3 regions of the Terrisporobacter glycolicus ATCC 14880 genome follow, and region 2 is predicted to be linked to each of the others. Evidence: riboswitches for the same ligand, from Rfam matches in the RefSeq annotation. Region 2 holds a riboswitch; each other region holds the start of a gene.

Region 1 (4,301 bases), 760 kb from region 2:
GCATTATTCCTAAGGAAATTGTAGTTTTTCCTACTCCACTATTTGTTCCTGCAATTAATATTTTTTTCATATTACCACCTAATTCGAATTATTTTAAGCAAGGTCGTTGCCTGAAGCGGTCGCAAAGGCATCTCGTTGGCGCTATGAAGTGAAGCGCCCACGCAGTGGCTTAAGCGTAGCTAATTTTAATTCATTATTTCATATATTTTTTTCATATCTAAATGTTCTCTTAAAAAATCTGCTAATTTATCATATTCTTGATTTTTAAACTCATCAAATGACTCAACTTTACTTTCAACAGGCTCTAAGTTTTTCATTTTCCTTATGTTATTTAAAATAGTTCTTGTAAAATCTATATCATCAAATATTCCATGTAGATAAGTTCCAAAAACATTACACTGATTATTTACGCTACCAACCTCATAGCTTACAATCTCGCCAAGTTTTTCTGTTACAGTGGCAAAATTATCACTATTTTCTCTTCTTCTTGTCATTCCCATATGAATTTCATATCCATTGACTTCTTTTTTATTTAAATTTGCAAGGTATCCATATAAATTATCTCCTAATATAGCTTTAACTTGAGTTGTAGTTTTTTCTAGTTCGAAAGTCGTCTCTACATCTAAAAGACCTATACCTTCCACTTCTTCCAGATCATTTTCCACATGATATGGGTCTTTTAGCACTTTTCCTAACATCTGATACCCACCACAAATACCCAGTACAAGTTTTCCTCTTTTGTGAAGCTCTTTAATTTGATTCTCTAAGCCATTTTCTCTCAAGAATATTAAGTCATCTATTGTTGACTTGGTTCCTGGAATAATTACCATATCAGGATTTCCAAGAGATTCTCCATAATCAACATACCTAAGACTCACATCTTCTTGTGTTTCAAATATATTAAAATCTGTAAAGTTAGACATATGAGGTGTTCTTATCACTTCTATATGAATATCTCCTTTGTCTACTTTTTTCTTAAATCTAGTAGTTACACTGTCTTCCTCTTCGATTTTTATGTCAGTATATGGTATAACTCCAAGAACGGGAACTTTTATAATATCTTCAAGCATTTTTACACCAGATTCTAAAAGTTCTTTTCTACCTCTGAATTTATTAATTATTACACCTTTAACTCGTTCTCTGTCTTTTTCAGGAAGTAACATTATTGTACCTACTATTGATGCAAATACTCCACCTCTGTCTATATCACCAATTAATATAACTGGTGCATCTGCAATTTGTGCCATTCCCATATTTGATATATCTCTATCCATTAAGTTTATTTCAGCACAGCTACCTGCACCCTCCATTACAACTATGTCAAATTTTCCCTCGAATTCTTTAAATATGTCATCTAATATTTTCTCTAGCTCTAATTTATACTCATAATATTCTTTCGAGGACATATCTCCTACTACTTTTCCTCTTACTATAACTTGACTTTTGTTATTTCCATTTGGTTTTAATAATATGGGATTCATATCTGCAATAGGATCTATTCCACAAGCTTCAGCTTGAGAAACTTGAGCTCTTCCCATTTCCAAACCTTCTTTTGTTATAAAAGAATTAAGAGCCATATTTTGAGATTTAAAAGGTATTACTTTATAATTATCTTGTTTGAAAATTCTACATAGTCCCGTAGTTATTATGCTTTTTCCCACATTTGATGCAGTTCCTTGAAGCATTATTTTTTTTCCCATAGCATTAATCCTTTCCATTTTATATAAAATACCAAAAAATCCCAGCTCTAATGGCTAGGATTTTACTATGTAACATAAAATCAAATCTTCACCCCGAGATTTTCTATATATAATTAGTTTTGGCAGGTATCCTGGCTTAACATCATTTTACTCCCATACCTTCCCATCAATTTGACAGTGGTAATTATGGTTTCATCCGTTTTACAGTAGCGGGGGCTGCAAAGGCTTTTACCTTTTTCCCTAAAACCTAAACTAATTTTATTAAATTTTACAATTCTCTTCTTATTTCATAAAAAAATTTATATATTTTAATTATAGTTATTTTTACTATTGTGCAAAACATATTAATATTTTTTATATATATAAATATTATTAAATAGTTATTTTTTTGTTATTTTTGTTAAAATTTTAATTTATAAATTGTGAATTGCTCTCAAAGATTCATAATTACACTTTATTGTATATTCAATATCTTCATTGCTATGAGCATAAGATAAAAACATAGCCTCAAATTGACTAGGACCTATTAATACTCCCCTATCTAACATTTCCTTAAAGTACTTATTATATTTTTCTATGTTGCTTTCTATTGCATCATCGTAATTTTCTACTGAACCTTCTTTAAAGAATAAACAAACTAAAGAGCCAGCTCTATTAACTGTATAATTAAGATTTAATTTTTTTAAATTATCCTTTATTCCTTGCTCTAGCTTATCTGCCTTTTCATTTAATTCTTCATAAATTCGCGGATTATCTCTTAATACTTCTAAATTTCTTTTTCCTAAGTACATGGCAAGAGGATTCCCTGATAAAGTTCCAGCTTGATAAACAGGTCCTATTGGCGATACAACTTCCATTATTTCCTTTTTACCACCATAAGCTCCTACAGGCATTCCCGCACCTATGATTTTACCAAAACAAACCATGTCAGGTTTTACTCCAAAATATTCTAATGAACTGTTGTAAGATAATCTAAATCCAGTTATAACTTCATCGAAAATTAAAACAGTTTTATATTCATCACATATTTCTCTTAAAAATTCTATAAATTCTTGCTTTCCTGGTACAATACCCATATTTCCACCAATAGTTTCTACTATTATGGCTGCTATATCTTCCCCATTTTCTTCAAATACTCTTTTCACATCTTCTATATCATTGTATTTACATACTAAAGTATTTTTAACTATATCTTCTGGAACCCCAGGACTTGTTGGAACTCCAAAGGTTATTGTTCCTGATCCCGATTTTACTAGTAGACCATCCGAATGACCATGATAACATCCTTCAAATTTTACTATTTTATTTCTTTTAGTAAATCCTCTAGCAACTCTTAATGCACTCATAGTTGCTTCTGTTCCTGAGTTAACCATGCGAACTTGATCTATTGCTGGATAAGCGTCAACTATTAATTTTGCCATTTCAACTTCAATCTCAGTTGCTAAACCAAAACTTGTTCCACTAGCAATCATTTCACCTATACCTTTAGATATCTCTTCGTTACTATGACCTAACATTAATGGCCCCCAAGAACAAATATAATCTATGTATTCATTATCATCCACATCTGTAATTTTACTTCCATGTGCTTTCTTTGCAAATATTGGACTTATCCCAACAGAATTAAAGGACCTTACAGGACTATTTACTCCTCCTGGTATGTATTTTACAGCTTCTTTATATAACTCTTCAGATTTAGTATGTTTCATATGTTTCCTCCTAAGTAGCAAATAATTCTTCTATTGTCTTTATATATTCTTCTCTTTTGCCTTTGTTTTTTGCTTGTTTTAAATTAATAATAGGCTCTCTAATTAGTCTTTTTAATGCTGAAGTTAACATTTTATCAATTATTTTTTGCTCTCTTTGATTTAAATCAATTTTCCTAAAAATATAGTCTAGAGTATCCTCTTTTATTTCAAAACATTTGTTATTGAGAGATTGAATAGTTGGATCTATATTGGAAACATCTACCCATACAATAAACTCTTTTATTTTTTCATTGATTATTTCATAAGCTTTTTTTGATAAACTAATTCTCATATTATCATTTTTATGCTGTATCTCTTTTAAATCATCAATACAATAAACTTTGGCATGTTTTAATTCATTAATTTTAAAATCAATATCTCTAGGCAACGCTAAATCCATAAAATAAATATGATTATTTATAATAGGCATATCTTCATATTTAATAACTAAATGTGGTGCTGACGTTGCACTTATCACTATATCTATTTTATTCTCTCGTAAAATATTGTATCTATCTTTGTATTGCACATATTCTATATTACTATATTTATTTTGTATTTCTTTAAATTTATCTACACTTCTATTGGCAATATAGATGGTACCCACCGTTTCTTCTTCTAGGTGCTTTATTGTTAATAGGTTCATTTTGCCTAAACCTATTATTAATATATTCTTATCCTTTAAGCTACCTATTTTTTCTTTTAAAAGTTTTATACCTATATAACTTATGGATAAAGGCTGCTCAGAAATTTTAGTTATAGTTTTAACTTCTTTTGCTGTTGTAATAGCTTCTCTAAATAGTTTATTTAAAAATTTTTTAGTAGCTCCTAATTTCATGGCGAACTCATGTGA
Region 2 (4,301 bases):
ATCATCTACTGGAGTAACTTTTATTTTATATTTCTTATCTTCTCCTTTAGCTTCTAACACATAATAATAATCCTGATATGTTTCCTCTTTATATCCTGGCTTTATATCAAGTACATTTCCATCTGGATCTGTTATTTCTATATTTACTTCATTACTATCTTTTTCATTTAATTTATTTTCGTTTATATATATTTCAAACGGGAAAAAAGTTTTTGATTGTTCTTCGTTAGTTTTTTCTACTTTGAACGTTCCTTTTCTTCCTATATTTTTTTCGTATCCATAAAAAATATATTTATATTCACCTGCTGTCAGATGGTAATATCCTTTCTCAAATCCATTACCATATTTTTCTCCCCAAGATTTTTCTACAAGTTCTTTTGGTTTTACTATTTCACCATACCTATTGTATACCTCTAAAGCAAACATATTATACCAATCATGACCTTCAATTTTATATGTATATGCTTTACCAAAAGTAGCTTTTACCTTCACATGGGAAGCAGGCATTTCAAATGTATATATATAGTTAATACCATCAGATTTATCTTGATTTATTTCTCTTTCTATATCATTTCCATCTTTATCTTTTATTTCCAATGTATCCATTGCAAAATTTTCATTTGGTTTTACAGTTAGAGTAACTTTTGTATTTAATTTACCTTCTTTTACATCTACTGATATTTGTCCATTTTCTGTATCTAAAGTCTTTATTTCATATGCTTTTCCATCATCTACTGATAGATTTAATATATAAGGTTTTGACGCTTTTCTTCCATCACTTGCTTTAAATTCTAGTTTATAATTTCCTGCTTTTTCTGGTTTAAATGAATAATTTGAATCTGCGTCAACTTCTTCATTATTATTAACTGATACTGTATATGTTAATTTGTCATTTTCCTCATCCCTAAATATTTTAGACAAATCTAGTAAATAAGTTTCACCTAAATTAATGCTTGCACTATCACTTTCTTTGTTAGGCACTGGAGCTGTGTTTGGTTTGATATTTGATTTTATTTTAAATGTATACGTACTAGATTTGATACTTGCATTTGAACCAGGCCAAGACTTATCACCACATATAACTATTATAGTTTCTCCATCTGATACTTTAATTTCTTCACTTCTTTTATATCCTTCTTTTGATGTATCTACATCTTCACCTTTATATACTCTTACTTGATAGTTTTTATTAGTCGCTGTAGGTTTTACATTTATTTTATCAGTATCTTCAAGTGTTAGTGTATATTCCTTCGTTTCACTGCTAAATTTAGGCGATAAACTTCCTTTACTAAAATCAATAGTTCTTAATGATGTATCATTTTTACTATAATCTCCACCTATATCTGCTCCAAAGTTAATAGTATACATTACTCTAATTTCATCATTAGCTTTTACCTTAAATGCCCCAAATCCTTGATTAACAAACCAATCATTTTTTGTTCCCATCCATCCTGAACTAGATCCACCGTCAAATTCTTTAAGTCCATTGATTTCACTTATGTAATTATTTTCTGCACCTGTTTGTGTAGCTCCTACACTATCTAATGCCTCAACTATTGCATCCATCATAGTCATATTGTCTTCAATTTTTACCCAATCATCTACTAAAGTTCCATCCCATGCTGCTCCATCTTTTTTAGAGCACGTAGTATTTTCTACTATCACATGTACTTTTTCTGTTAATACTTCTTCGGCAAAAGATTTTATTGATGATACTGTAGATAGGGTAAATACCATAATAAATGCAAGAAAAGAACTAACAAATTTTTTAATTAATTTCTTAGTGTTTTTATTCCTCATATTACTCCCCCAAATTAAAATATTATAAATATATAAAAGGGTGCTATAAGAGCACCCCATTTATAACAAACTTTCATTTATGTAATAAATCTATACTTTCTCTTATTGTAATAATATTTTATATATTTATTAGCAAAAATGATCTAATTGTATAACTATTTATTAGGTAGCTCTGACAAGTTTTCTGGGAATTGTACTCTATAGTCTCCATATGCCCAAACAACAGTTTGTCCTGATTCCACATCAAATGTTTCCCCACCAACTTTTTCAGAAACATCTACCATTTTTTGTTCAGATGTTGCAGTTCCAGTAGAATCATACACTCTATACATCCAACCAAGTTCATTTTCCATATATGTATAGTTTTTATTATTTATAGTCACATTCTTTAAGAATTCACTTCCCCACTGTACATCATAAGTAAAACTATCAGCTACCACTGATATTGCATCCATTGCTGTTGGATAATTTATTTTAGATTTTACAGCACTTGTTGATACATTACCTGTATTAGTCTTTAAAAATTTAAAGCTACCACTTGAAGCATCATATGCTCTTACATTTACACCTGAAACATCTTGTTGTGCACTAGTTGGATTTAATACTACAGTAAAGTCCATATATCCATTTGTTTTATTTGTTGCTTCTACAACTGCCACTCCTGCATTCTTTGACTTATCAATCGTAGCATTTCCCTTAGCTGCAAATTGATTGGCTACTGATTCTGGAGCTTGTTTGCTAACACTTACGGCATCTGTACTTCCTTGTACAATATTCCAATTAATAGAATCTGCATCTGCTAAATTATTAAAAAGACTTGTTCCATACCAATTACTTGTTGCACCTTGAACCATTAAAGCTTGATCCTTTGTTCCACTTCCTTTCTCAACAGTATAATTATAATCAGTATTATAATTAGTCAAATTAGGATACTCTGTGAAAAAATCAGTTGCAAATGATGTTGCCCCCATAGATAACATTATAGCTGCCGCCATTCCTGTTGTTGCAAATTTTCTAAATCTTTGGTTCATAAAAAACATCCCCTTCTTTATTAAAAATAATATTTTTTATAATGAAGATTAATTTACATATAATTATCAAAAATCACATGCAAAATAAATCTCCGATTATGCCTTCGGAAACTTTCACCATAAGCTTATAATATGCCTGTATTCTGACTAAAGCTCAAACCTACTCTTTGCTCCTTCCCAGAGATGCTTCCAGTGGTAATAGCAAATTTCGTAACTTATTACAGCAGGGATAATCTGTGGCGGAATCTCACCGCACTTCCAAAATAAAAAATATTTTTTATTTTTCTACATATATTATATATTTACATTATTATTTTTTATTATCTATAATATTGAATGAGTTTACAAATTATTACCTTATACTTATTATACAATATATTTACTGAAACTTAAGTATAGTTATTTTCTAACCAAGTAGTACTATGATAGTAATACCTTCTACATACTTCAAAATATAGTACTTATATTTTTATATAATTAAAAACGCTAGGTATTAAAATTCATACCTAGCATCAATAAATATTTTTAATTGAAATTTAAACCTCTCTTGGAAGTATAATTTCAAATTCTGTTTTATAATTTTTTCTAGCGTCCACAATTTTTATACTTCCGCCGTGGGCTTCTACTATTTTTTTACTTATGGCAAGGCCCAGTCCTGAGCCTTTTGTTGTACGAGATTTTTCTCCCACAACAAATGGGTTAAAAATATTCTTACGTATTTCTTCGGAAATTCCATATCCATTGTCTGCAATGTTTATTTTCACTTTATCGAAATATTCTTCTATTTCAAATAATATACATAATTCTTTTTTATTATGCTTTAGTGAATTTGATATAATATTTTCAAAAACACGTTTTAGTTGAAATCTATCTAACTTACAATAAATAGGATCATCTGGTATATCCGCTTCCAGCTCTACTCCATTTATATCTAATTCTTCGTATTTTCCTGCAAGATAAACTCTACCATATTCACATAAATCTATTTTTTCAAATAAAAATTTGTAGTCTGGGTGTTCTAATTTGCTGTATTCATAAAAAGTATTAATCAATTCATCTAAGTGATCTGCTTTTTTATATATAGTCATTAGATATTGATCTTTTTCTTCTTCTGAGACTATATTATCACAAACAGCTTTCGAATATCCCTTTATAACGGTTATTGGCGTTTTTAAATCATGAGATATATCAGCAAGCATTTTTTGTTTTTCTTCTTCTAAACTTTCACGCTTTTTCTCACTATTATACAACTTCCTTGACATATCATTAAAACTACTACAAATATCACAAAATTCCTGTGGTCCATCGTAATCTAAATAATTTTCACGCTCACCGTTTTTAAACTTAACAATGGCTTCATTTAAAATATTAATAGGTCTTTTTACTTTATGATTAAGCCAGGTTATAAATATTATAATTAGAATAATATATATTAGTATAAATAATGCAAATGCGCATATACCAGTAATT
Region 3 (4,301 bases), 1.9 Mb from region 2:
GACTTATAATAGTTACAGGAATATCAATACCATTAATAGGTGGATTTACATTACCATTTATAGGATTTATTTTTGGATTAATTACTATGTTTTCTGTGATTGTATTTTCAACAAAAATAGATAAGACTATGTCAAATAATACAGTGGTTCTTGTAGGTATGGTTTTATCTTTATTTGTAAATGCATTATTAACTACTTTGACGGCGTTTTTTAGTAATGATTTAAAAAGTATAGCTCTTTGGCAAATGGGTAGTTTTGCAATGAGAGGATGGACTTACGTTGGATTAATATTGCCATTTTTCTTAGTTGGAATGTTAGGTGTATTTAAGTATACAAAAGAGATGGATATTCTTACATTTGGAGAAGAACAAGCCAAGGCCGTAGGTGTGGACACATATAAGGTGAAGAGAAAATTATTTGTTTACTGTGCAATATTAACAGGTGGGTCTGTAGCACTTAGTGGAACGATTGGATTTGTAGATTTAATTGCTCCTCATGTAGTAAGAAAGGCTTTTGGTTCAAATCATAAATATGTTATACCCATGTCATTTTTATTTGGAGGAGGTCTAATGGTAATAGCAGACTTAATATCCAGAACATTGTTTGCGCCAATAGAACTTCCGGTGGGAGCAGTTACAGCTTTAATAGGCGCACCATTTTTTGCCTATGTATATTTTAAAAAAGGAAGTTGATATTAAATGTTAGAAGTTAAAAATCTTTATTGTGGTTATGATGGAAAAGATATAATTAAGAATATCAGTTTTAATGTAAAAAATGGAGAAAACCTATGTATAGTTGGTCCTAATGGTTGTGGCAAAAGTACATTATTAAAATCTATAGCTAATATTATTGATTATAAAGGAAGTATAAAAATAGATAATAAAGAATCATTTATGCTTAGTAGAGTGGAATTAGCAAAAAAGGTTGGGCTTATGAGCCAAATATCTCAATTATACTTTCCCTATACTGTTTATGATACTGTATCCCTGGGAAGATACGCATATTCAAAGGGAGCTTTTTCAAAACTTTCTTATGAAGATAAACAAATAATTGTAGATAGTATGAATAAAGTAGGCGTATACGATCTTAAAGATAAGATGATTACAGAATTATCAGGAGGACAATTACAAAGAGTATTTTTAGCCAGAGTATTTGCACAAGATCCAGATATAATTTTACTAGATGAACCAACAAATCATCTTGATTTTAAAAATCAAATAGATCTTTTGGAAAACCTTAATGAATGGGTAAAAAATAACAATAAAATTGTAATAGGTGTTCTGCATGATTTAAATCTAGTACAATATTTTGCAGACAAAGTTCTTATGATTAAAGATGGGGAAGAAGTTTCTTACGGAACTCCAGAAAATGTTTTAAAAGATAAATTGCTAAATGATATTTATGGAATGGATATAAAGAATTTTATGGTGAATATTTTGCAAAAATGGGCTTAACTTAAAAAAATAAAACTATATAAAATAAAAAAAATTGAATAAATTACAGGATATGTTATAATTATAAAATGAAAAATTGAATACATGAGATTTTAAGGTTCTATTTGCAATAGATTAAAAGGGAAAGAGGTGTGATTCCTCTACAGCCCCCGTTACTGTAATGTAGACGAAACTCATTAAGCCACTGTGGTATAACCATGGGAAGGTGAGGAGTAGAATGAAGCTAAGTCAGGAGACCTGCCTAAAATCATAAAGTAGTTTCTTCGGGGTGAAGAAAATATTACATTATGAAACATTATGTTTTGATTTTTAATATAACAAAGCATTTATGTTTAAAATCTATGTATATATTTGCCTAACCTTTTGGTTAGGCTTTTTTTATGACAATTTATAGGAGGAAAAGACATGAAGAAAAAATTATTAGCAATTATAACAAGTTTTGTATTAATGCTTGCTGTAGGATGTAACAGCAACAAAGAGATAACTGTAACTGACAGAGAAGGACGTGAAGTTAAAGTACCAACTAAATTGGAAAAAATAATAACAACAGCACCATCTAATACAGAAGTTTTAGTAGGCCTTGGTATAGCAGACAAATTAGTTGCAGTAGATAAGTATTCGGAAGGAATAGAAGGATTGAATAAAGATATTCCTAAAATGGATATGAATAAACCAGATGCGGAAGCAATAATAGCGCTAGAGCCAGATATAATAATAGCATCAGGATATAACAAAATAGGTTCTGCAGAAGATCCATACAAAGCAATAGTGGAGGCTGGTATACCAGTAGTTTATATACCAAGTAGTGATAGTATAGAAGGAATATACAAAGATATAGAGTTTATAGCATCCTTAGTAAATGAAGAGAAAAAAGGTGAAGAGATAATCACTGATATGAAAGCAAAAATATCTAAGTATGAAGAGTTAGGTAAAACTATTAAAGATAAAAAGAAAGTATACTTTGAAATAGGTCCAGCACCGAATCTATTTACTTTTGGTCACAGTACATTTTTAAATGAGATGATTGAAGTAATAGGAGCAGAAAATGTGTTTAAAAATGAGAAAAGTTGGTTTGCTCCAACAGAAGAAGCAATATTAGATGCTAACCCAGATGTAATATTAACAAACGTTAATTATGTAAAAAATCCAACAAAAGAAATATCATCACGCAATGGATGGGAAAATATAAAAGCAATTAAAAATGGAGATGTTTACTATATAGATTCAAACTCATCCGCTCGTGGAAACCAAAATATAATAAAAGCTTTAGATGAAATGGCTAAGGCTATATATCCAGATGTATATGGAAAATAAAAATAGAAAGAAAATATTATTAAGTGTATTAATTGCATTTTTTATTATAAGTATGGGAGCTTCCAATGGAAGTTCCCATATTAGCATTTTAGATACTATATCAATTATATTAAATAAAATTTTTAATTTACCACTTAATGAAAGCATAACATCTCCACAAATATCTATAGTTTGGAAAATAAGATTACCAAGGGTATTATTAGCATTTATAGTTGGAGGATGTCTAGCTGTAAGTGGTGCTGTAATTCAGTCCGTATTAAAAAATGAGCTGGCATCGCCATATACATTAGGTGTATCTTCAGGAGCGTCTCTTGGTGCAGGATTAGTAATAGTTTCAGGTATATCAATACCATTTGTACAAGGATTTACTCTACCTTTAGTAGGATTTATTTCGGGCTTAGCTACTGTATTTATAGTTATAACTTTTGCATCTAAAATAGATAAAACAATGTCAAATAATACAATTATTTTAGCAGGAATGGTATTTTCTTTATTTGTAAATGCTTTGTTAACCACATTGATAGCATTTTTTACTGAGGATTTAGAAAGTATTACGCTATGGCAGATGGGTAGTTTTGCCATGAAGGGCTGGTCATATGTTGTTCTTATTACACCTTTCTTTATTATAGGAATGTTAGGAGTTCTTAGATTTACAAAGGAAATGGATATACTTACTTTTGGGGAAGAACAAGCTAAATTAGTTGGAGTTGATACACAAAAAGTGAAAACAAAGTTATTTGTGTATTGTGCTATTTTGACTGGTGGTTCAGTAGCCTTAAGTGGAATCATAGGATTTGTTGATTTAATTGCACCTCATATTGTAAGAAAAATATTTGGTTCAAATCATAAATATGTGGTTCCTATGTCATTTCTATTCGGTGGATGTTTAATGGTTGTAACGGACTTAATAGCCAGAACTGTATTTTCACCAATGGAATTACCTGTTGGGGCAGTAACAGCTTTAATAGGAGCACCATTCTTTGCTCATATATATTTTAAAAAAGCTAGGTGATATTAAATGTTAGAAGTAGAAAATCTATATACAGGATATGATAAAAAAGAAATAATTAAAAATATTAATTTTAAAGTAAAAAGAGGCGAAAATCTTTGTATTGTGGGACCAAATGGATGTGGTAAGACTACACTTCTAAAATCCATCGCCAATATTATTGAATACAAGGGTAATGTAAAAATAGATGGGAAAGAAGTAAGTGAGATTAGCAGATTGGAGTTGGCTAAAAAGATAGGTCTGATGAGTCAAATAACTCAACTATATTTTCCTTATACTGTTTATGATACTGTATCACTAGGAAGATACGCATACTCAAAAGGGGCATTTGCAAGATTATCTTCCAAAGATAGTGAAATAATAGTTGATAGTATGAAAAAAGTTGGCATATATGAATTAAAAGATAAAATGATTAATGAATTATCAGGCGGACAACTTCAAAGAGTTTTTTTAGCAAGAGTATTTGCTCAAAATCCAGATGTAATTTTACTTGATGAGCCCACTAATCACTTAGATTTTAAGCA

What was found. Region 2 has a riboswitch for cobalamin ahead of TEGL_RS06945 (hypothetical protein). Riboswitches for the same ligand answer to the same signal wherever they lie in the genome.
Region 1: it holds a riboswitch for cobalamin, as region 2 does, so the genes downstream of both, TEGL_RS03340 (cobyric acid synthase) here and TEGL_RS06945 (hypothetical protein) in region 2, are expected to answer to the same signal.
Region 3: it holds a riboswitch for cobalamin, as region 2 does, so the genes downstream of both, TEGL_RS17130 (ABC transporter substrate-binding protein) here and TEGL_RS06945 (hypothetical protein) in region 2, are expected to answer to the same signal.

The regions. Positions count from the first base shown of each region.
Region 1 is NZ_CP117523.1:646,404-650,704, reverse strand. It holds gene TEGL_RS03345 (cobyrinate a,c-diamide synthase) at 1-70, opposite strand, end outside; gene TEGL_RS03340 (cobyric acid synthase) at 186-1,700, opposite strand; cobalamin riboswitch at 1,805-1,966, opposite strand; gene hemL (glutamate-1-semialdehyde 2,1-aminomutase) at 2,114-3,409, opposite strand; gene hemA (glutamyl-tRNA reductase) at 3,420-4,301, opposite strand, start outside.
Region 2 is NZ_CP117523.1:1,407,038-1,411,338, reverse strand. It holds gene TEGL_RS06950 (leucine-rich repeat protein) at 1-1,800, opposite strand, end outside; gene TEGL_RS06945 (hypothetical protein) at 1,956-2,831, opposite strand; cobalamin riboswitch at 2,948-3,139, opposite strand; gene TEGL_RS06940 (HAMP domain-containing sensor histidine kinase) at 3,368-4,301, opposite strand, start outside.
Region 3 is NZ_CP117523.1:3,499,873-3,504,173, reverse strand. It holds gene TEGL_RS17140 (FecCD family ABC transporter permease) at 1-692, shown strand, start outside; gene TEGL_RS17135 (ABC transporter ATP-binding protein) at 699-1,454, shown strand; cobalamin riboswitch at 1,533-1,713, shown strand; gene TEGL_RS17130 (ABC transporter substrate-binding protein) at 1,860-2,768, shown strand; gene TEGL_RS17125 (FecCD family ABC transporter permease) at 2,758-3,780, shown strand; gene TEGL_RS17120 (ABC transporter ATP-binding protein) at 3,787-4,301, shown strand, end outside.